One region of the Streptomyces sp. NPDC093065 genome, then DNA from elsewhere that is predicted to be linked to it. Evidence: riboswitches for the same ligand, from Rfam matches in the RefSeq annotation. Region 1 holds a riboswitch; each other region holds the start of a gene.
What was found. A riboswitch is a leader RNA that binds a small molecule or an ion and turns the genes downstream of it on or off. The one in region 1 is predicted to bind cobalamin.

Region 1 (7,734 bases):
GGGTCGGCCAGCAACTCCAGTGCCCGGTCCGGGTGGACGGCGACGACGAGGTGGTCGTAGGTGTCGGTGGTGCCGTCGGCCGCGGTGACGTCCACGCCGTCCGCGTGCCGGGTCACCGAGCGGACCGGGGCGCCGGTGCGCACGTCGGGCAGCCGCTCGGCGATGCGGTCGACGTAGGAGCGGGAGCCGCCGGTGACCGTGCGCCACACCGGGGAGCCGCCAACGGCGAGCATGCCGTGGTGGTGCAGGAAGCGGAACAGGTAGGCGGCCGGGTAGCGCAGGGCGGTGGCGGCGTCGCAGGACCAGACGGCGGAGACCACGGGCGTCATGAAGTGGGCGCGGAAGTACGGCGAGAAGCCCTCGCGGTCCAGGAACTCGCCGAGCGTCGGGGCCCGGTCGGCCGCACCGCCGTCGAGCAGCCTGCGGGCGGCGCGGTGGAACCGGGGCACCTGCGCGAGCAGGCGCAGGTAGGGGACGTGCAGGGCGTTGCGCGGGCGGGCGAGCAGTCCGGCGGGGCCGCGGGCGCCGGCGTACTCGAGACCGCAGCCCTCGCACCGCACCGACATGCTCATCTCCGACTCCTGCGTGGCCACCCCGAGTTCGTCGAAGAGGCGCAGCAGGTTCGGGTAGGTGCGGCGGTTGTGCACGATGAACCCCGAGTCGACCCGGTGGACGCGGCCGTCGGGGGCCGTCAGGTCGTGGGTGTGGGCGTGCCCGCCGAGGCGGTCGTCGGCTTCGTAGAGGGTGACGCGATGCGCGCGGCCCAGTACGTACGCGGCGGTCAGGCCCGCCACTCCGCTGCCGACGACGGCGGTGCGACGTGCGGCCTCCCCTGCTGCTCGCGGCATTTCGCTGCTCCTCCACCCCACTGTGATCAACGCTTGCGTGGGTAATCCGGAGCCGGGGGGCGTGCGGATTGGAGCGGGTTGCGGACCGCCACCAGTCCGGGGGCGGCCCGGCAACGGATCACCTGGGACGGGCGGGGCCCGGGGAGAACAAGGCAGCGGAAGGGAAGAGGACGGGCATGAGCATGGGCATGGGCGTCGAGCACGATCCGTCGACGGAGGGCGCGCTGCGGGTGCGGCGACGGCCGCACCGGACGCGGGCCGCCGTGCTGGTACTGCACGGCGGCCGGGCCCGGAGCCGCAGCGCGGCACGGCCCTGGCAGCTCGCGGCGCTGCGGATGCACCCGTTCCTGCGGTCGCTGGCGGCGGTCTCCGGCCACGACGACGTGCTCCTCGCCCGGGTTCGTTACCGCAGCCGCGGCTGGAACGGGGGCGCCGCGGAGCCGCTGCGGGACACCCGACGCGCCCTTGAGGAGCTGCACGGCCTCGTCGGTGACGTGCCGGTGGTCCTGCTCGGCCACTCCATGGGCGGCCGGGCGGCCCTGCGCGCGGCGGACGCCGACGGGGTACGCGGCGTGGTGGCCCTGGCGCCCTGGTGCCCGCCGGGCGAGCCCGTCGCCCAGCTGCGCGGCCGGGACGTGCTCCTTCTGCACGGCGACCGCGACCGCGTCACGGACCCCGCCGAGTCCGTCGCGTACGTCTCCCGGGCCCGCGCGGCCGGGGCCCGGGCGGGCATGCTGCTCATGGCGGACGGCGACCACGCCATGCTCCGCCACCACGCCCGCTGGCACCGCACCGCGACCGCTGCCGTCGCCCACCTGATCGCGCCGAAAGCGGCACCTTCCGAGCAGTTCGACCGGGCCTTCGCGGCCGGGCCGCCGGTGCGAGCAGGGCGTCGGCCAAGGCGGACCTCCCGGCTGCCGTAGTGTCCCGTTTGCGGTCGGAGGGTGCCGGGCGGCAGGCTGCCGGTGTGGCCACTTTGCTGATCGTGCATCACACGCCGTCGCCCAACTGCCAGGCGATGCTGGAGTCCGTCGTGTCCGGGGCGAGCGCGCCCGAGATCGAGGGGGTGAGGGTGGTCCGGCGGGCGGCCCTGGCGGCCACGGCCGTCGACGTGCTGGAGGCCGACGGGTTCCTGCTCGGCACTCCGGCCAACCTGGGCTACATGTCGGGTGCGCTCAAGCACTTCTTCGACCAGGTCTACTATCCCTGCCTGGACGAGACGCGTGGCCGTCCCTTCGGTTACTACGTCCACGGGGGCAGCGACACCACCGGCGCGGTGCGCGGCATCGAGTCGGTCGCGACCGGCCTCGGCTGGCAGCGTGCGGCGCCCGCGGTGACCGTGGCCGGTGAGCCCGGCAAGGCCGACCTGCGGGCCTGCTGGGAACTGGGGGCCACCCTCGCCGCCGGCCTGATGGAGGACTGATCCCCGGGCCTTTTCGGCCCGGCGACCGCCGGCTGAGCAGCAGCACCAGCGCGAAGGAGCAGACCGCCCCGGCGAAGGCCCCGCCCGGGACGGACAGCGCACCGCCGCCCACACCGGGCACGACGACCAGGACGGCGCCGGTCGAGGCGCCCGAAGAGACGCCCAGCACGAAGGGGTCGGCGAGCGGGTTGCGCAGCAGGGCTGGAGCACGGCCCCGCACACGGCGAGTCCGGCGCCGCACACCGCGGCGAGGAGGGTGCGCGGCAGCCGCAGGTCCCAGACGACCCCGTCACGCAGCGGGGAGACGTCCCCGGCGGCGGTGCCGGCGCCGAGATGGGCGGCGATCACGGACCACACGTCGGCGACGCCGATGTCCGCCGGACCGATGGTGACGGCGACGGCCACGGAGGCGCACAGGGCGACGACCCCGGCCGCCGCCCACGCCAGGGGCGTGCGGCGGGCAAGGAGGATCCACTGGCGTCGAGGGCTCATGCGCGAAGCCCGTCCGTACGATGCGGCCCGCGCCGCACGCGGCACGGGTGCCAGCAGGTCTTCGGACTCGGGTTCGACCGGGCGGAACGCCTTCCCGGACGGCCTGCGCCGCCCAGTGGCCCGTGCTCCGCCCGTCCCCCTCACCGCTGCGCGTCAGTTCCGGATTCGCACCGGATTCCCTGACCCACCAGGTGAGTTCGACTGGCCTGCGCCGGCTACCACAGGGCCGCCGAGCCCCCGGGGAGCGGGCCACTGCCCGACCCGCTCCCCGGGCCCGAGCGTCAGCTCTTGGGCATGAGGACGGTGTCGATGATGTACACGTTGGCGTTGGCGGTCTTCACGTTGCCGCAGACGACCTGGGCGGAGTCGTCGACCTTGTAGGACTCGCCCGATCCCGAGGTGGTCAGCTTGGACTTCTGCAGCGTGTCGAAGGAACCGTTCTCCAGGTCCTTGGGGGCGAGCTTCTGACCCACCACGTGGTAGGTCAGGATGTCGGTCAGCATCGCCTTGTCATTGAGGACCTTGTCCAGGTCGGCCTTCGGGATCTTGGCGAAGGCGTCGTTGGTCGGCGCGAACACCGTGATGTTCTCGGCGTTGTTGAGCGTGTCGACCAGGCCGGCCTTCTTCACCGCGGACACCAGCGTGGACAGGGCCGGGTTGTTCGAGGCGGCCGTGGCGACCGGGTCCTTTGCCATGCCGTCGAACGAACCGGCGCCCTCCTTCGGCACCGTGGAGCAGGCCGGGCCGAAGGGCTCGTCGGAGTCCGCCATGCCGCCGGAGGTGTCGGCCGACTGGTCGTCGCCCGCCGCGGGGGCCGAGGTGGAGGCCTGCGCGGAGTCCGAGGAGCCGCTGTCGCCGTCGTCGGAACAGGCGGCCAGGGACAGGGGCAGGACGGCGGCCGCGACAACGGCGACGGCGGAGCGGCGAATGCGGGCGTTCATGGAAAATCTCCCTGAAAACGGGCAGCTCGAAGGCTGCGTCGGTGCGGAGTCGTGGTGCGGAGCTGAAGTGGTGTGCGGCGGGCCGCCGAGCAGGCGGTGCCGTTACGTGGCGGCCGGCCGACCCGGATCCGGGGTCAGCCGCCGGTTCGCGGTCGGCACGGTCTCGGTTCTTCCCTCACACGGGGAATCCGGAGCAGGCCCCGGTCCGGATTGGTTCCTCACCCGATCGAGTGAGGAAGTTTCAGGAGAGCACCTGTGACCTGGGGATTTCCCGAAGACGCCACAGGGAGTGAGAGACGGGGAGTGAGAGACCCTCAGAACGGCGTCGAGGCCCGCAGGATGAGGAACATGGTGACGGCGGCGTTCGCGGACGACATCGCCGAGACGGCGGTCCCGGCGGCCGCGGCCCACGCCGCCAGCCCCACGGACGTGAACACCGGGGGCCAGGTGCGCACGGCCGGGGCGGGACCCAGCAGGGCGGCCACCCGGCGGGGCACCGGGCCGGGCGCCGCAAGACCGGCGAGGGTGGCGACGGGGGTGCCGCGGGAGACGAGGGCCGCCTTGCCGATCGCGGTCGCCACCGCGCGGCGGTCGCCGACCGTCCGTGCGGCCGCCTCGTCCGCCCACCGCTCCGCCGTGTAGGACACGGCCGTGCGCAGGGGGCGCAGGAACGGGTTGGCCAGCGCGGCGAGCCGGACGGCGAGCAGGAAGCGGTGGTGCCGGGCGGCGAGATGGGCCCGCTCATGGGCGAACAGGGCGCGCCTCTCCCCCGCTTCGAGGCAGTCGAGCAGCGCCGTGCTCACCACCACACGCTCCCGTCGTCCGCCGGGCAGCGCGTAGGCGTAGGGCACGTCGTCCGGCAGTACGGCGACCCCGGTGCCCGGCAGCCCGGCCAGTGCGCGGTGGGCGCGGCGGCGCACCCTGCCGTGCCGCCACAGGGCCCGCACCGAGGCCGCAACGACCGCGCAGAGCGCGGGGATCGCGGCCTTGCCGACGACCTCGTCGTAGGGCACCGCCGCCCGCACCTCGGGGTCCGACCAGGCGTCGGGCAGCGGGTTTCCCGGGAGTTGGGCGGTGCCGACCACCATCACCAGGGCCAGGCACAGGGTGCTGCACAGGGCCATCACGGCGGCGACGACGGTGAGCAGCCTGGTCGCGGTGCGCGGGTGCAGGTGCTGCTCGGCCAGCCTGGCGATCGGCCACGCCGTCAGCGGCAGGACCAGTGGCAGGAAGACGAAGACCCCCATGCGGTGTCAGCCGTCCTCCGCGGCACGCGCGTGCCCCAGCAGTTCGCGCAGCAGCCGTTCGTCGTCCGGGTCGAGGCCCGTGACGAAGCTGGCCAGCACCGCTTCCCGGTCGCTCTCGGCGTCCAGGACCTTGCGCATCTTCCGGGCGGCCAGTCCGGCCTGGTCCGAGGCGGGCGTCCAGGCGAAGGACCGGCCGGCGCGCTCTCGGCTGACGGCGCCCTTCTCGAGCAGGCGGCTCAGAATCGTGATCACCGTGGTGTAGGCGAGGTCGCCGCCGAGGCGCTCCTGCACCCAGCCGGCCGTCGCCGGCCGGTCCGCCTCGCGCAGCGCGGACAGCACCAGTGCCTCCAGCTCACCCTGGCCCCGTCGCCGCGGACGCCGGTCATCCGTCACCGCCCGCCTCCTTCCGCCGCCGATCGTCTTCCGAGGCGACATCGTATAGAAGGCCTTCTTCTACAGTGTTGTAGATTGAACCCAGGAACACGGAACGCGACGATCACGACGAACTCGACGAACTCGACGAAGGAGAACGCAGTGGGAGTTTCCCTGGCCAAGGGCGGCAACGTCTCGCTCAGCAAGGAGGCGCCCGGCCTGACCGCCGTGCTGGTCGGTCTGGGCTGGGACGTGCGCACCACGACCGGCACCGACTACGACCTCGACGCCTCCGCGCTGCTCCTCGACGCGTCGGGCAAGGTGCTCTCGGACGGGCACTTCGTCTTCTACAACAACCTCACCAGCCCGGACGGCTCGGTCGAGCACACCGGTGACAACCTCACCGGTGAGGGCGAGGGCGACGACGAGGCGGTCAAGGTGAACCTCGCCGCGGTCCCGGCCGAGGTGGACCGGATCGTCTTCCCGGTCTCCATCCACGACGCGGAGAACCGCGGCCAGAGCTTCGGCCAGGTCCGCAACGCCTTCATCCGGGTCGTCAACCAGGCGAACAGCCAGGAGATCGCCCGCTACGACCTGTCCGAGGACGCCTCGACCGAGACCGCGATGGTCTTCGGCGAGCTGTACCGGCACGGGGCCGAGTGGAAGTTCCGCGCGGTCGGGCAGGGCTACGCCTCGGGGCTGGCGGGCATCGCCGCGGACTTCGGCGTCAACGTCTGACACGGCCCCGAAGGGTCAGTGGTCCGTGGCGCAGCACCACCCAGGTCGCAGTAGTCCATGAGGGGACGTATACCGCACCCGGGGATGGTCGCGGAGCGCTTCGGCCCACGGTCGCACCGGCCGTGTCCCGACCGGTGTCCCCGCCGGACGCGGTGCGCCCGGCGGGGGTGGGGGACGGGGACGGGGCGGGTCAGCCGAAGTCGACGTCGCTGCACAGGAAGTACGTCTGGTCCATGTGGGACGCCTGCCAGATCGTGTAGACGACGTGCCGGCCGCTCAGCCCCGAGGTACTCACCGGGATCTCGTAGTTCTGGCTGGGCCCGTAGCTGCCCGTACGCGCGACCTGCTGGAGGTCTCCCCAGGTCAGGGCCTGCGTGGCGGGGTCGAAGCCCTGCTTGGTGACGTAGACCAGGAAGTAGTCGGCGCCGTGGCTGGCCTGGTCGTAGAGCTTGACGGTGAAGTCGTCGGTGACGTCCGTGGTCTGCCAGGGCCCCACGGCGTCGAGGGAGTTGTAGCGGCCGCTCTCGGTCCGGCCGCCGCTGCAGAGCTGCCCGTCGGGAACGACGGCTTCGAAGTTCCCGGCCGAGCCGTTGCGGTAGAGGCCGTTCCAGTTCCACATGGCGTTGGGGTCGTCCTGCCACGCCTGCCAGCACATCGGGTCCTCGTCGGCCATGGCCGGGTTCTGGAAGTCGTCGCCCCAGCGCTCCCAGCAGCCGTAGTTGCGGGAGGCGGGGTCGACGACCGAACCGTGGGCGACGGCGGTGCCGCTCCAGGGGATCAGGGTGAGCAGGGCCGCGGTCAGGGTGCTGAGGGCGAGGGTCGTCACCCGTCGGGCTCTTCCGGCAGGCATGACCTTATTGACGCGATCATGACAAGTCATGGGTCCTTCTTTCACGTGGGGGGACGGTGCGGGACCTGGCGAGCACTAGTGGGAGCGCTCCCAAGACGTTTCGCAGACCAGGCTGCGCCCGGGTAAAGAGATTGACAACACCCCGAATGAGCCAGTTCCCGCGGCGCGGTGGCGTGTTCGACACCTTCGACGCGTTCGATGCGTCTCGGCCCGGCGGGTGGGCGGGGGAATGCCCCGCCCACCCGTCGTCATGCCGCTGCCGCAGCCGTCACAGCACGCGTCGCCTGGAGCGGACCAGCAGGACACACCCGCCGGCGAAGAGCACGCCGCCGACCGCAGCGGGCCACAGCCCGAGACCGGAGCCCGTCTCGGCGAGCCCGCCCTGCGCCTGCGGCTCGGGGGCCGACCCGGCACCGCCGCCGTTGCCACCGTTGCCGGTGTTCTGGGTCTTTCCGGGTGCGGCCACGGCGCTGCTCACGTCGCCCGGGGTGTCCGCCGGTGTCGTCGCGGCCCTGGGCTCGGCACTCGCGGAGGCACCGGCGTCCTGGGTCCGGGTGGCCGGGGGTGCGGTCTCGGCACCGCCAGGTCGGCCGTCGTTCTGGCCGTCGTTCTGGCCGTCGTTCTGGCCGTCGTTCTGGCCGTCGTTCTGGCCGTCGTTCTGGCCGTCGTTCTGGCCGTCGTTCTGGCCGGGGGCCTTCCCGTCCCCCTTCCCGTCGTCCTTTCCGTCGTCCGCTCCGCCCGCCTGGTCGTCCTGGCCGGTGTCCGCGGGTGCGGAGGCCGTGGCGGTCTGCTCGGCCGGGGGCTCGGCGGTCTGGCCGTCGCC
Region 2 (7,734 bases), on a different contig from region 1:
AGCTCGCGCCCTCCCGCAGGCCGGCGGGCCAGCGCGAGGTGACCGTCTTCGTCCGCGTGTAGAAGCGGATCGCGTCCGGGCCGTGTTGGTTGAGGTCGCCGAAGCCGGAACGCTTCCAGCCGCCGAAGGTGTGGTAGGCGACCGGCACCGGGATGGGCACGTTGACGCCGACCATGCCGGTGTTCACGCGCCGGGTGAAGTCGCGGGCGGTGTCGCCGTCCCGGGTGAAGAGCGCCACGCCGTTGCCGAAGGTGTGCTCGCTGGGCAGGCGCAGCGCCTCCTCGTAGTCGGCGGCGCGCACCACGGACAGCACAGGGCCGAAGATCTCCTCCTGGTAGACGCGCATGGCGGGTGTCACCCGGTCGAAGAGGGAGGCGCCGGCGAAGAAGCCGTTCTCGTGCCCTTCCAGGACGAAGTCCCGCCCGTCCACAACGAGGTCCGCGCCCTCCTCGACGCCGAGGTCGACGTAGGAGCGGACCCGGTCCACGGCGTCCCGGCCGACCAGGGGACCGAAGTCGGCCTCAGGGTCGTCGCTGCGGCCGATCCGCAGCGCGGCGATGCGTTCCTTGAGCCGGGCCACGAGCGCGTCGGCGGTTTCCTCCCCCACCGGGACGGCGACCGAGATCGCCATACACCGCTCCCCCGCCGAGCCGTACCCGGCGCCGATCAGCGCCTCCACGGCCTGGTCGAGGTCGGCGTCCGGCATCACGATCAGGTGGTTCTTGGCGCCGCCGAAGCACTGGGCGCGCTTGCCGTGGGCAGCGGCGGTGGCGTAGACGTGCGCGGCGATCGGAGTGGAGCCGACGAAGCCGAGGGCGGCCACGCGGGGGTCCTCGATGAGGGTGTCGACGGTCTCGCGGGCGCCGTTGACGACGTTGAGGACGCCGGGCGGCAGTCCCGCTTCCAGGAACAGTTCGGCGAGCCGCAGCGGGACGGACGGGTCCCGTTCGGACGGCTTGAGGACGAAGGCGTTGCCGCAGGCCAGCGCGGGGCCGGCCTTCCACAGGGGGATCATCGCGGGGAAGTTGAAGGGGGTGATTCCGGCTACGACGCCGAGCGGGGCGCGCAGGGAGTGGACGTCGATGCCGGTGCCGGCGTTGTCGGTGAACTCTCCCTTGAGGAGGTGCGGAATGCCGGCGGCGAACTCGACGACCTCCAGTCCGCGCTGGATGTCGCCGTGGGCGTCGGCGATCGTCTTGCCGTGCTCGGCGGACAGGAGCCGGGCCAGCGTGTCCTTCTCCTGCTCGACGAGCTGGAGAAAGCGCATCATGACCCGGGCGCGGCGCTGCGGGTTCCATTCGCCCCACTCGCGTTGCGCGTGGACCGCGTCGGCGATGACCACCTCGGTCTCGGCGCGGTTCGCGAGGGGCACCAGGGCCTGCACCTCGCCGGTGTTGGGGTCGTACACCTCGCCGAAGGACCCCGAGGTGCCCGGGGTGCGCTTGCCGCCGACGAAGTGGGTCAACTCGCGCACGGAGGCGCGTTCGTGCTCGCGGACCATGACTGCCTGCTCTCGTCAGGAGGGATCGGGATCCGGGGATGGCGCGCTCACCCCGCACGCGGACGCCGGTGGCGTACGGGTGCCGGGAACGCGGGAACGCTCATGGCCCAAAGCCCTGTCAGACGGGGGGCTCACCAGGGTCGTGGATACACACCGGTGCCATGCGTGTCAGCTCCATCCTCGTGGACAACACGGAACATCCCGCGGCCGGTATCCTGACTCCCGGATCAGCGCGCGCCGTCCGCCTTCCCGACATCCTGCTCGTCAGTGGCGTCCTGCTCGACGGCGTACTCCCCGGTCACAGTGGCGGGACCGTGCCGGAATCACACCGGCTTCCCTGCACCGCGGGCCTTGTGCTCGCGACTATATAGTTGGACGTCCTAGTAAATCCAGTACCGTGAGCGGGTCCCCGGACACGACGGGTCAGCAAGGTTCGGAATCGGCCGTCCGGGGTCCGGCGAAGCGGACCGGAGCGCGGAACCTGGCCTTGCGTGCGGCTCGCCGGAAGGTGGTCAGCACCGCCGGCCCCGCCAGCAGGATGCACACGAGGTTGGTGACGGCCCGCCCGGTGTCCCACCCGAGGGACGTGGCCACGTCGAAGGCGACGTAGCGCTGCCACTGCTCGGTGAAGGGCAGTCCTGGCAGGTAGGCGATGGAGCTGTTCGGGTCCAGGGAGAACGGCCAGAAGGAGAGGTTGAGGAGGAACCCGAAGAGATAGCCGGACAGGGAACCGTAGACGGCCAGCATCAGCACCTCACGACGGCCCGTGGCCCGGGGAAGGAATCCGGCGAGCATCCCGACGAAGGCGCAGCCGAACATCTGGTACGGCATCCACGGCCCGACCCCGCCGGTGATGAGCGCCGAGGCGAACAGCGAGGTGCACCCGAGGGTGAAGCCGAAGCCCGGGCCGTAGACACGGCCGGCCAGGACCAGGACGAAGAAGACGGTCTCGATACCCGCGGTTCCGGCGCCCAGGGGACGCAGGGCCGCGTTCACGGCGGACAGGACGCCCAGCATGGCCAGGGCCTTGGAGTCGATGCCGCCCTCGGCGATCTCCGAGAGGACCACACACAGGACGAGCACCAGGAGCACGCCGAAGATGAGCGGGGGCACGTAGTTCGATCCGAACTTCCCGGGTGCGACGACGAACGGCCAGAAGAAGGCGACGACACCGAGGAACGCCGCCAGGGTCATGACGACGCCGACGCGTGGGGTCAGCCGGATGGCGGCGGTGGTCGTCGTCATGATCGGGCCGCCTTCACCTGGTCGACGGTCAGATAGGGCAGCGGGGCGAGGATCTTCGCCGTCTGGGGCGCGAACACGGGAGAGGAGACGATGACGTCCGGGGTCGGACCGTCGTCGACGACGTCTCCCTCGGCCATGACGACAACGCGGTCGGCGGCGCGGGCGGCGAACTCGACGTCGTGGGTGGAGATCACCACCGTCCTGCCCTCCGCTGCGAGGGCGTTCACGACGCCGATCAGTGCGGTCTTCGCCCGGTAGTCCAGGCCGCGGGTGGGCTCGTCCAGCAGAACGACCTCGGGCGCGGCGGAGAGCTGGATGGCGAGGACGAGGGCGAGCTTCTGTCCCTCCGACAGGTCGCGGGGGTGGGTGGCGTCGTCGATGCCCACGGCGAGCCGGTCCAGCACGATGCGGGCCTTCGTCGTGGTGCCCGACTCGGTGTCCGCCTGGTCGAGCTCCTGCTGCACGCTCTCCAGGTAGAGCAGGTCGGAGGGGGTCTGCGGGACCAGCCCGACGAGTTGACGGGACCGGGTGGCGGGCACGTCGCGCGGATCGGGGCCGTCGGCCGACTTCACCGTCCCGGCGCGGCGCGGGCCCGACCCCTGCAGCGCCCACAGGAGGGAGGACTTGCCGGAGCCGTTGCGGCCCATGAGGGCGGTCACCTCACCCGCGTACAGGTCGAGGTCGACCTCCCGTACGGCGGGAACGCCGCCGTAGGTGACGGTGATGCCGCGCGCCGTCAGGAGCCGGCGCCGCTCGCCGGCCGGGGCCGAGCGGACCGGGTCCGGCGTGCGGGCGGCCAGTTCGGTGCGCAGGGGGGCGGCGGCACGGCGGGCGTCGCGGATCGACAGGGGCAGGGGTGACCAGTCGGCTGCCCGGCCCAGTTCGACGATCGGTGGCGCGATGGCCGACGTGCGCAGGATCTCGGCGGCGGGACCGATGCGGGCGCGGCCGTCACCGGGGAGGTGGAGGACACGGTCGGCGTACTGGACGACGCGCTCCAGCCGGTGCTCGGCCATCAGGACGGTGACGCCGAGGTCGTGGACGAGGCGGGTGACCGCGGCGAGGACCTCCTCGGCTGCCGTCGGGTCCAGGGCGGAGGTCGGTTCGTCCAGGACCAGGACCCGTGGATGGGCGGTGAGGACCGAGCCGATGGCGACACGCTGCTGCTGACCGCCGGAGAGTTCGTGCAGCGCACGGTGACGCAGGTCGGCGAGGCCCAGCAGGTCCAGGGTCTCCTCGACACGCTTGCGCATGGTCCCCGGTGCTGTCGCCAACTGCTCCATGGAGTAGGCGAGTTCCTCTTCCACGGTGTCGGTGACGAAGCCGTCGATCGGGTCCTGGCCGACCACGCCGACGACGTCGGCCAGTTCACGGGGCGGGTGGTGGGCGGTGTCCCGGCCGTCGACGGTGACCCGGCCGTAGAGCGTGCCACCGGTGAAGTGCGGGACGAGCCCGTTGACCGCGCCCAGGAGTGTCGACTTGCCGACGCCGGTGTGTCCGACGACGAGGCAGAGTTCGCCCTCCTCCACCGTGAGGTCGACGTCCCGCAGGGCAGGCTCGGGTGTGTCGTCGTACTGGACGGTGACCTGGTCGAAGGTGATCACGGGGCGGCGGCTCTCCGGACGGGGGTGGGCGGGGGCGCGAGGAATCCGGCGGTGCCGGCGAGCAGGATCGCGGCGGTCGGTACGAGCGGCAGGCCGGGCCAGGTGAGGGGATAGAAGGTGGGGTTGAGCTGGGCGGGGTCGTAGCCGAGGTTGGTGAAGAGCAGGACCGCCGACAGGACACCGCTGCCTGCGACCGCCCACTCGGGCAGGCGCCAGGGGTCGGGGCGGTAGGTGGTGCGGGTGACCCGTCGGCCGCCCAGGCGCAGGCCCGCCACGCACAGCAGCGCGCCGCACCCCATGGCGGGCAGGCCCAGGAACGCGGGGGCGGTGGCGTCCAGCAGCCCGTAGGCGCCGGCACACAGGCCGCACATGCCGAGCAGCATCAGTGCGCCGGTGATCCGGCGGGAGCGGCGGGTGGCCCGGCCCGCACGGCCGTAGCCGCGGGAGTCCATGGCGGCGGCGAGGCGCAGGGAGCGCTCCAGGGCGTCCTCCAGGACGGGGATGACGATGCCGCGCAGGGCCCGGGCACCCTTGGTGGTGCCGGCGCGCAGCTTCCGGGCGCGTACGACGCGTTGCACGCTCTGCACCAGTTGCGGGGCCACGCTGATCGCGACGGTGACTGCGACGCCCAGCTCGTACAGCGCGCCCGGCAGGACGCGCAGGGCCCGCTTGGGGTTGGCGAGGGTGTTGGCGGCGCCGATGCAGCACAGCATGCACGCGAGGCGCAGGCCGTCGGTCGCCGCCGACAGCAGCGCCTCCAGCGAGACCGGCCCGCCGATCCGGATGCCCGCGTACCAGTCGGGGGTGGGGATGTGCGGGAGGGAGAACAGGAAGTGGTCGCGAGGGGTGATGCCGGTGGCGAAGACGGCGCGGAAGACGACCCTGATCGCCACCACGGTCAGGGCCAGGTACAGGTAGTACTTGAAGCCGCGGGCCCAGGGCGCCTCGGTGCGCCGGGCGGTGACGACGTAGCCGAGGACGGCGAGGACGAGGAACAACAGAAGCGGGTTGTTGGTACGGCTGACGGCGGTGGCCAGGGCGAGTGCCCAGACCCACCAGGCCATCGGGTGCAGGATGCGCGGCAGGCGCCGGCCGCCCCGGTCCGGCGGACGGCCAAACGGGGCTGCGGGGGCCTGAACGGTCGTACGGGACACGCCGCTCACTCGGTGCGTCGGCGCCGGCGTGCCGCGTAGACCGCGGCGCCGCCGATCAGGACGACGAGCGAGGCACCGGTGACCACGGGCACGATGGAGCCGTAATCGTGCGGGGCGTCTGCGGCCGGAGCCGCGTCCACCACCTTGGTGCTCGGGCCCGGTGCCGCTACGTCCGAAGAGGTCGCTGTGGCGCTGGGCGTGGGAGAGGGCGTGGCACTTGCGCTCTTGCTCGGCTCGGCCTTCTTCGTCCCGGACTTCTCGGGAGCCGGCTTCTTCGACGCGGTGGGTGCGGGTGCGGGACGCTCGGGGCTGCGCCGCTGCGGTGCGGGGCCGGTGTCGACGTCCGGTGGCAGTTCGGGCGCCTTCTCGTCGGAGGGCGGCTTGCCGGTGTCGCCGCTCGGCTTGGTGTTGTGGGCGCGCAGTTGGTCCGGGGTGACGGTGGGGCGGCCCTTGGTGCCGCCGATGTCGGTGCCGCCGAAGACCCAGAGGTCCACGCTGCCCGGTTTGGGCTTGTAGAGCATGGCGCCGAGCTGGCTGTACTCCCAGGTGCTCTCGCCGCGGTCCGCGTGCCAGTACGACCAGTACGCGGACGCCGGAGGGGTGAGCACGCAGTCGTCCTGGGCCGGGGTCGGGAACTGCTTGCCGTTCTGATAGCCGCTGTAGCCGATGCGGCAGATGAACGCCGGTCCGTCGTGGCCGGTGCCCGTGGTGCGCCAGCCGCCCTGGTTGAGGAGTTCGTAGCCGGTGGTGGGCGTCGTCCCGCAGGAACGGAACAGAGGGCCGCCCCAGTCACTGAAGTCGACCGCGAGGACCACGCCGGACGTGGTCGTGCACCGGCCCATGGGCTGGGGGTCGGCGGCGGCCGAGGGTGCGGTGACACCGAGCGCGGCGGCAGCCGCGGCCAGGGCCGCCGTCGCCCGGGCCGCCGTCCCGGCGAGGCGCGAGCCGATCATCGCCCGCCCTCCGCCATGGCCTTGCGCCGTGCCGCGACCGCGACGCGCCACCCGGCCAGCACCATCAGCGCGGCGATCGCGGCCAGGAGTCCGACCTGAACGCCGGTGGAGGCGAGCGCGCCACCGCCGCCACCGCCACCGGAAGCGCCGTACCCGCCCGAGGTGTCGCCCGGTGTGACGATGTCCGGGACGCCGTCGCTCGGGTCCGGGGTGGGCTGCGGTGAGGTACCGGCCAGACTGCGTTCCAGCTCGCCGAAGGAGATGCCGGTGGCCCCGCTCACCGCCTGCGCGGACGCGCGCAGGTCGGAGCCGCGCTGCCCGTCGGCCGAGGCGTTGAAGCCGCCGTCGGGATTCTGCTGGCCGGCGAGGAACTTGCGTGCTCCGGCGATCTCGTCGGCGTACCGGGAGGCGTCGAGCGACAGTCCCTGCACCGCGAGACCGGTGGAGTTGACCGAGATGCCGACCGTGCCGGGGAAGCCGCCGTCGGGCAGCTGCCGCGAGGCCAGCCAGGCCAGTGCCCGGTCGACTGCCCGCTCGGCCTCGGCGCCGCCGGCCATGTCCAGGGCCATGGCGGCGATGGCGGTGGAGTCGACGTCGGAGTCACCGGTCGCCGGGATCAGGCTGGGCCAGGCCCCGTTCTCGTGCTGGAGGCTGGCCAGGTAGGCGACCGGTTCCTCGGCTGCCTCGTGCTCGCCCGCGCGCAGCTGTGCCATGACGCCCAGGGACTGCTTGAACACGGACTCGGCGTAGTTGTAGTTGCCCTTGGCGGCACACCCTCTCTTGGGCAGGCTGCTCTTGGCGCAGACGCTCTTGTCGAGAGCGTCGATGAGGTCCAGGCCGGCGAAGTCGCGGGCGTCGCGTCCGACGGCCTGGGCGAGAAGCGCGGTCTTGCCGATGGCGCCGCCCTGCGCGTAGGCGGTGCCGGCACCGGAGTAGTCGCGGATGCTCTTTCCCGCACCGTCCTCGCCGCCGCCGTCGATGAAGTCGACGATGCCGCGGAGCTTGTTGTTGTCGAGGCCGGTGGCGGCGAGCGCGTAGGCGGTGTCGATGGTGAGGCCGAAGTCGGCTTCGGGGGAGTTCGGATCGAAGAGGTGGTAGTGGCCCTGCTTCAGCCGGGCGGCGCCGGTGAGGTAGGCGACGCCCTTCTTCAGGTCGGGTCCCTCTCCCCGGGGCGGGGTGCCGGGCTCCGTGGTCGGAGGCTGGGACGTGGAGGGCCCTGTGGTGGGCGGCTGGGAGGTCGGCGGGCCGGACGGCTCGGACTTCTTCGTGGTCAGGGT
Region 3 (7,734 bases), on a different contig from region 1:
GTCTGTCCTGGTCGAGGTCGGCGCCGGTCACCACCGGTACCGACGCGACCTCGTCCGGCGGCCAGTCGCATTCGTGGGTACGGCCGACCAGCCGCGCGGACAGTCCGAGCTCGGCGACGATGTCGGTCGCGGCGGGCAGCAGGGAGACGATGCGCATGCCGTGACCCTACGACCCCGCCGTTGCCGTCAGGCGCCCCAGCGCACCGCGATGGTGTCGCCGACACCCACGGTCGTCTCCCTGGCGGCGGAGGCGAACGCGCCGCCGTCGACGCTGACCTTCCATGTGTTCGAGCCGCTGTTGGCCTTGCCGTTGAGGGAGGTGATCGTGCCGGTGCCGGAGGACGGTGTCACGGCGGTGACGCAGCCGGACGGGGTGGAGGCGCTCACGGCGGCGTCGAGCACCGCGCCGAGCGTGGTCGTCGAGCTGGTCGGGGTCAGTGCGACGGAGCACACCTTCAGATTCCCGGTGCCGTCGTCCACGGTCAGCGCGAACTTCGTGGCCGTGCCGGAAGTGAGGGACCCCTGGCCCACCCATTGCGGGGCGCCGGTCGTGGTGGGTACGGGCGGGGTGGCGCTGAAGCCGCCGCCGGCGACCGCCCGCAGGCCGTCGATGGAGGCGTAGGCCGAGGGGCTGGTGTCGCTGGGGAGGTACTTGAAGCCGCCGCCGGGGTTGAACTGCTGGGCGATGAGGAAGTCGACGGGGGTTTTGCCCTGGGCGGTGAGGAAGTCGCCGGTCTGCGGGTTGATGCCGCAGGCGTTGAGGCCGGAGACGGCCCAGCCGTTGGAGTCGGTGTTGACGCCGAACAGGGCGTTGAAGGCGCCGCTGCTCGCGATCAGCTTGCTCTTGAGGAACGCCTTGGCCTGCACGATGTCGGTGTCCGTGTTCGGCACGCCGGAGACGCACAGGGCGGCCATGGCGGCGCCGGTCATGTCGATGTCGCTGGCGGCGGCGAGCTGGGTGGCGTTGCCCTCGGCCTTGCTGTAGTTCCAGCCGCCGTCGTTGTGCTGATTGGCGCGCAGGCGGGTGACGATCGCGTCTCGCAGCGCCTGGGGGATACGGACCTGCCCGGCGGTCGTCTTCGCGCCGTTGAGGGCGAGGGCGGCGAAGACGGTGCCGTTGAAGTTGGCGGAGGGGCCGAAGTAGCCGGTCTCGGCGCTCTGCCAGTAGGCGTAGATGTCGGCGATCAGGTTGCGGGCGTCGGAGACGCGGGCCGGGTCGATGCCGGCGGCGTAGGCGTTGAGCGTGGCGCGCTCGTAGTCGGTGACGACGGGGGAGGAGGACGGCCAGCCGCTGGTGGCCAGCAGGTTGCGGTAGACGGTTCTGGCGTTCTTGCTGGTGTCGCCGCCCGGTGTGACGTCCACGGCGGCGGTCCCGGATGCGGCGAAGGCGCTGAACGCCCACTCGTTGGACAGCCCCGATCCCGCGTACGAACCGTTTGCAGCCTGAAGGGACTTGAGGTAGGTGACGCCGTTCGTCTTCGAGGTGGCGATCTGGGCTGGGGTCGAGGTCGCCGCCGCAGGAAGTGTGGTCAGGGCGAAGGCGCCGAGGGCGGCAGTGAGGATGAGGGCGGAACGACGGGTCATGGCCTGCTCCTTGGTGAAAAGGACGCCGACCGAACCCTTCTGCGGTGGGTGGGGCCGCCGTCCGGGACGCGTGGATCGGCTTCCAAAGGTGCTGCGCCGCTTGGGCATTCGGGCTCGGGCCGGCCCCCTGCCGTCCCACACCGCTGCGCGTCAGCCCCGGACTCCCACCGGGTTCCCCCACTCGGCAGTGCGGGACGGTACCCCAGGCGCCTGCCCGTCGCCAGCGGGTCTCCGGTCGACTCCGGGTGTGGCCTGTGTCCCACCTTGACGGTGTCTGTGAACCATGTTCAAATCCGGCTGATACGCAAGAAGTTCCAGGGGAAGCCGGTCGAATCCCGGCGCTGACCCGCAACCGTGGGCCCGGCAACAGCCGGGCGAGCCGGACTGCCTGGGGCGTGTTCTTCAGCAACAGACGCCGTCGCGGACTACGGCGTGGTGCGACCAGCCTTCCCCGGCCCGGGCCTGCCTCGTGCGGTGGAGGCCCCTCAGCCACGCCCCTGCGCGCCGGCCACACAACGAGGGGCTGTGGTGGGGAACCGGAAGCGAAGAGACGGGCGGGCGGCGAGCAGACCCCAAGCCCTGACAGCGATGGTGGCGTCGTGGCTGGCGGTGCTGGCCGCCTGCGTGACCTTCCTCACGACGACCCCCGCGAGCGCTGACCCCGTCGGCGACTGCACCGCCACCAAGGGCGCGATCGTCGCCGTCGACTTCGCCCCCTTCGGCGGCGACCTTCAGCGCGGCTGCGACACCACCCCGACCACCGGCTACGACCTGCTCCACGACGCCGGGTTCACCACCACCGGCACCGAGCACGACGGCCCCGGCTTCATCTGCCGCATCGGATACGGCTCCTTCAACTCCGGTACGCAGTACCCGACTCCTGACAAGGAGTCCTGTGTCCTGACGCCGCCCGCCTCCGCGTACTGGTCCTACTGGACCGCCTCACCCGGCCAGGACGAGTGGACCTACAGCCAGTACGGCGCCATGGACCGCAAACTGGGGAACGGCGATGTCGATGCCTGGGTCTACGGCGGCACGGACGTCGGCGGCAGCACGGGCAAGCCCGCCTTCAGCCCCGAGGACGTCCGCGCGGGCGGGAACAGCACACCCGATCCCGGCGGCACGCCTACCGGGGGACCGGGCCAGATCGATTCGAAGGCCGCTGCGGCCTGGCTCAAGGGCCGCCTCACCGACGGAGAACGCATCGTCGACGACGGCGCCGACACCCCCAACTACCTGCTCACGACAGAGACGGCCTACGCCCTCGCCGCCGTCGACGGCGAAAGCACCGGACTCGACAAGGTCACCACCTTCCTCGCCGCCCACACCGTCGACTACGCCTACCCGACCGGCACCGGCCAGGCCCCCGACGCCACCGCCGCCGCCCGGCTCGCCCTCCTCGCCGAAGCCACCGAGAGCGACCCGCGCGCCTTCGGCGGCCACGACCTCGTCGGCGACCTCACCAAGAACGTGTGCGCGGCGGGCCCCGAGTCCGGCGAGCCCACCCCCGGCTGCACCGCCAAAGGCGACTTCCGCAACGCCGGCTACACCGAGGGCCAGGCCCTGTCCGTCCTGGCCCTGCTGCGCGCCGGGGTGACCCCGCCCGCCGAGGCGGTCGCCCGGCTGACCCAGCTCCAGTGCACCGACGGCGGCATCACCAGCATCCTCATCCGCTCGGGCGAGTACTGCGACGGCGACCCCGCCACCACCGGCCTGGTCGCCCTCGTGCTGCACCGGGCGGGCGGCCACGACGCCAGCGTCTCCAAGGCACGGACCTACCTCACCACGGCGCAGCGCACGGACGGCTCCTTCCCCGGCTACACCGGCGCCACCACCGGCAGCGTGTACCCGACTGCCTACGCCGCCCAGGCACTGCGCGCGCTCGGCGACACCGCACGCGCGGACGCGACCGTCGGCTGGCTGTCCCGGCAGCAACTGGACGGGGGAGGCTTCGGGTTCGAGGAGGGCGCCACCGACCCGGCGCTCTACCCGACCCCGCCTGCCGTCCTCGCCGGCACCGGCACGAGCCTGGTCACCCTCACTACGAAGAAGACCGAACCCACCGACCCGCCGACGACACCCGCCTCCCCGCCGGCCACGCACGCGCCGGGCATCGGCCCCGACCTGAAGAAGGGGGTTGCCTACCTCACCCGCGCCGCCAACCTCAAGCAGGGGCGCTACTACACCTCCGGCCCCGGCACCTCGCGGGCGGACTTCGGTCTCACCATCGACGGCGCCTACGCCCTGGCCGCCACCGGCCTGAACAACGCCAAGCTGCGTGGCATCGTCGACTTCCTCGACCAGCAGGGCAAGGACGGCGAGGGCCGCACCGTCAACGACTGGACCGGCGTCGGCACCACCTACGCGGCCGGGGGTTCCCTGGGCAAGACGGCCCTGCTCGCCGAGGCCGTCGGCCGCAACCCGCGCGACTTCGCCGGGCACGATCTGATCGCCGCGCTCGACAAGGCCGTATGCGCCAAGCCGAGCACCGCACCGGACCGCTCCTGCGCAGCCCAGGGCGCCTACCGCTACGCGCCGTCGGTGTTCGCCCAGTCCCTTGCGGTCATGGCTCAGGTGCGGGCCGGGGCGAAGCCGAAAGAGGCGATCGCCTACCTGGAGAGCCTCCAGCAGGACAGCGGCGCCTGGCCGAGCCTGATCCCCGCCACCGACGACTCCGACGTCGACTCCACCGCGATCGCCGCCATGGCCCTGGACCTGGCCGGCGGACAGGAAGCGGAGAAGGCAGTTGGCAAGGCCCTGGCGTGGATCGCGTCGAAGCAGCTGTCCGACGGCGGCTTCCCCGGGGCGGCCGGCAACTCCGTCAACTCGGCGGCCCTGGCGGTGCAGGGGCTGTCCCTGGACGCCGGGAAGTACGCCGACGAGGTCGCCGGGGCGCGGAAGTTCCTCGCCTCCCAGCAGAACACCGACGGCGGGTTCAACGTGGCGAAGGATGGCCAGCGGGGCTCCGACCTGCGGGCCTCCACCCAGGCCGTGGGCGGCGCGACCGGCATCTCCTTCGGCACGCTGGAGCGCAGCCTCACCGGCACCTCGCCGCAGCCGACGCCCAGCCCGAGCGGCAGCGCCCCCGACATCGTCACCCCCGGCGACACGGCAGGCGGCACCGGCGGGGGCAGCGGCGGGGGAGCGCTGGCCTCCACCGGAGTACAGCTCGGGGCTCTTGTCGCGATCGCCGCGCTGCTGGTGCTCGCCGGATGGCGCACGGCGGCCGTGGCCCGCCGCCGCGCGGATGCGGGGGGCGAGCGGTGACCGTTCTGTTCAAGGCGGCGGCCCGTGCCGTCGCGGCTCTCGCTCTGACGGCCGCAGCCTTGGGCGCGACGGCCCCTTCCGCCGCGGCCGACCCGCAGGCGATGGGTCGCTGCACCACCAGCTCTGGAGTGGTCCTCGCCGTCGACTTCAGCCATTGGGGCGGCCCCGTCCTGCGCTCCTGCGGTACGACCCCGACCACGGGCTACGAACTCCTCAACCAGGGCGGCTGGCAGACCACCGGCACCGGACACGACGGCCCGGCGTTCATCTGTCGGATCGGCTACAGCGGCTACAAGAACGGGAAGCGGTACCCGACCGCAGCCGAGGACGACTGCGTCCTCACCCCGCCCGCCTCCGCCTACTGGTCCTACTGGCACGCCGACCCCGGAGCCGACGACTGGCAGTACAGCCAGCTCGGCGCCATGCTCTACAAGCCGAAGCCCGGCAGCGTCGACCTGTGGATCTTCGGTGCCACGAACGTCGAGGGCACCCAAGGGCGCCCCACCGTCACCCCCGACCAGCTGCGCGCCCACAACACCCGGCCGCAGGGCGGCACCGGTCGGCCGACGTCCACCTCCAAGGCCCCCGAACTGCCGCCCGACGCCGACACCGGCCCCGCGCCAAAAGCGCCCGCCAAGTCGCCGTCGCCGAAGCCGAAGAAACCAAGCCCCAGCCTCAGCCCGACACAGACACGGACACCCAGCCCGTCGACGAGCCCGACAACGAGCTCGTCGGCGCAGGCCGCGCCGACGCCCGGCAGCAGGGTGGTCGATGCCGCGCCGGCCGCCGATGCCCGGCACGACTCCGGATCGATCGTGCCTGTGGTCGCCGGCGCCTCGCTCGTGTTGCTGATCGGCGGCGCCGCGGCGTACCAGGCACGCCGTCGCCGTCGCCGTACCGAGTGATGGCGATGGCGCGCACGACCGTCTCATCGACGGCCGGCCCCTCCGGCTGCCCCCGGCAGCCGGAGGAGGGCGGTCGCCGGCTGCCGCGCATCCTGCACCCGGTCGCCTGGTGGGTGTGGGCGCTGGCGCTGGCCACCGCCGTCAGCCGTACCAACAACCCGCTGCTGCTGTTCCTCGTGCTCGCCGTCCTCGGCTACGTCGTCACCGCCCGCCGCACCGAAGCCCCCTGGGCGCGCGGCTTCAGCTACTACCTCTACCTGGCCCTGACCGTCGTGGCGATCCGGGTCGTCTTCCGGGCCGTGTTCGCCACTGGCATCACCCCGCACGACCACTTCCTCTTCTCGCTCCCGCACCTCCCCACCCCCGACTGGTACGCCGGGATCCGCATCGGCGGCCCGGTCTCCCTGGAGGCGCTGCTGTCCGCCGCGACCGACGGGCTGCGGCTGGCCTGCATGCTGTGCTGCATCGGCGCCGCCAACACCCTCGCCAACCCCAAGCGCGCCCTGCGCGTCCTGCCCGGCGCGCTGTACGAACTGGGGGTCGCCGTCACCGTGGCGATCAGCGTGGCGCCGCAGCTGGTGCAGAGCGTCCAACGCGTCGCCCGGGCCCGGAAGTTGCGTGCCGGACGGACCCGGGGCTTGAAGGCGCTGCGCGGCATCGTGGTTCCCGTCCTGGAGGACGCCCTGGAGCGCTCCCTGCGGCTGGCCGCAGCCATGGACTCGCGCGGATATGGCCGCGCGGGCACTGCCACCCGCCGCTCCCGTCGGATCACGGGCGCGCTGATGCTGCTCGGCATGTGCGGGCTGTGTGCCGGGGCGTACGGCCTGCTGGATGCCACCGCCCCCGCCTTCCTGGGCTTCCCGGCGATGGCGGCGGGCGCGCTGCTGTGCGTGACGGGGCTGCGGCTGGGCGGACGCCGGATTACCCGCACCACCTACCGCCCCGACCCGTGGCGGCTGCCGGAGTGGGCCGTCGCGGGCAGCGGTGTGCTGGCCGCCGTGCTGCTCTTCGCCGGTCTCGGCTACGACCCCGCTCAGCTCAATCCCACCTTCTACCCGTTGACTTGGCCCGAGCTGCCGCTGGTGCCCACCGCCGCGATCCTGCTCGCCGGGACCGCAGGATTCCTCGCACCCCCACCCCGGAGAGCCGACACCCCGTGATCACCTTCGACCAGGTCACCGTCTACTACGACGACGCCCCCGAGCCCGCCCTGCGCGACGTCGACCTCACGGTGGCGGAGGGCGAACTCTGCCTCGTCGTCGGACACACCGGCGTCGGCAAATCCACCCTCCTCGGCGCCGTCAACGGGCTCGTGCCGCACTTCACCGGCGGCACCCTGTACGGCCGCGTCACCGTCGACGGCCGCGACACCGCCCACCATCCCCCGCGCGAACTCGCCGACATCGTGGGCGTGGTGGGACAGGACCCGATCGACGGCTTCGTCACCGACACCGTGGAGGAAGAACTCGCCTACGCCATGGAACAGCTGGCGATCCCGCCCGCCACCATGCGCAAACGCGTCGAGGAGACCCTGGACCTCCTCGGCCTCGCCGACCTGCGCCACCGCGCCCTGCACGAACTCTCCGGCGGACAGCAGCAGCGCGTCGCCATCGGCTCCGTCCTCACCGCCCACCCCCGCGTCCTGGTCCTCGACGAACCCACCTCCGCCCTCGACCCGACCGCAGCCGAAGAGGTCCTCGCCGCCGTCACCCGCCTCGTCCACGACCTCGGCGTCACCGTCCTCATGGCCGAACACCGCCTCGAAAGAGTCGTCCAGTACGCCGACCGCGTCATCCACCTCCCCGGCGACGGCCACGCCCGCATCGGCCCGCCCGCCGACATCCTGCGCACGTCCGACATCGCGCCCCCGATCGTGGAACTGGGCCGGGCGGCCGGATGGTCCCCGCTGCCCCTGTCCGTCCGCGACGCCCGCCGCGCCGCCGCACCCCTGCGCGCGACCCTCACCGACCGCACCCCG

Region 2: linked by a shared signal. The riboswitch ahead of ACIQFU_RS25000 (CoA-acylating methylmalonate-semialdehyde dehydrogenase) and the one ahead of ACIQFU_RS07015 (iron chelate uptake ABC transporter family permease subunit) in region 1 are both predicted to bind cobalamin.
Region 3: linked by a shared signal. The riboswitch ahead of ACIQFU_RS18015 (prenyltransferase/squalene oxidase repeat-containing protein) and the one ahead of ACIQFU_RS07015 (iron chelate uptake ABC transporter family permease subunit) in region 1 are both predicted to bind cobalamin.

The regions. Positions count from the first base shown of each region.
Region 1 is NZ_JBIVPJ010000003.1:233,159-240,892, reverse strand. It holds gene ACIQFU_RS07030 (NAD(P)/FAD-dependent oxidoreductase) at 1-848, opposite strand, end outside; gene ACIQFU_RS07025 (alpha/beta fold hydrolase) at 1,025-1,771, shown strand; gene ACIQFU_RS07020 (flavodoxin family protein) at 1,816-2,271, shown strand; partial or broken gene ACIQFU_RS07015 (iron chelate uptake ABC transporter family permease subunit) at 2,288-2,763, opposite strand; cobalamin riboswitch at 2,798-2,984, opposite strand; gene ACIQFU_RS07010 (fasciclin domain-containing protein) at 3,045-3,704, opposite strand; gene ACIQFU_RS07005 (M56 family metallopeptidase) at 4,019-4,951, opposite strand; gene ACIQFU_RS07000 (BlaI/MecI/CopY family transcriptional regulator) at 4,958-5,386, opposite strand; gene ACIQFU_RS06995 (TerD family protein) at 5,486-6,061, shown strand; gene ACIQFU_RS06990 (lytic polysaccharide monooxygenase) at 6,252-6,941, opposite strand; gene ACIQFU_RS06985 (DUF1996 domain-containing protein) at 7,180-7,734, opposite strand, start outside.
Region 2 is NZ_JBIVPJ010000015.1:108,469-116,202, forward strand. It holds gene ACIQFU_RS25000 (CoA-acylating methylmalonate-semialdehyde dehydrogenase) at 1-1,501, opposite strand, end outside; cobalamin riboswitch at 1,689-1,870, opposite strand; gene ACIQFU_RS25005 (ECF transporter S component) at 1,925-2,746, opposite strand; gene ACIQFU_RS25010 (ABC transporter ATP-binding protein) at 2,743-4,350, opposite strand; gene ACIQFU_RS25015 (energy-coupling factor transporter transmembrane component T) at 4,347-5,513, opposite strand; gene ACIQFU_RS25020 (hypothetical protein) at 5,510-6,457, opposite strand; gene ACIQFU_RS25025 (prenyltransferase/squalene oxidase repeat-containing protein) at 6,454-7,734, opposite strand, start outside.
Region 3 is NZ_JBIVPJ010000009.1:138,682-146,415, forward strand. It holds gene ACIQFU_RS18005 (cobalamin-binding protein) at 1-157, opposite strand, end outside; gene ACIQFU_RS18010 (hypothetical protein) at 187-1,584, opposite strand; cobalamin riboswitch at 1,687-1,762, opposite strand; cobalamin riboswitch at 1,862-1,991, shown strand; gene ACIQFU_RS18015 (prenyltransferase/squalene oxidase repeat-containing protein) at 2,173-4,851, shown strand; gene ACIQFU_RS18020 (hypothetical protein) at 4,848-5,756, shown strand; gene ACIQFU_RS18025 (energy-coupling factor transporter transmembrane component T) at 5,762-6,916, shown strand; gene ACIQFU_RS18030 (ABC transporter ATP-binding protein) at 6,913-7,734, shown strand, end outside.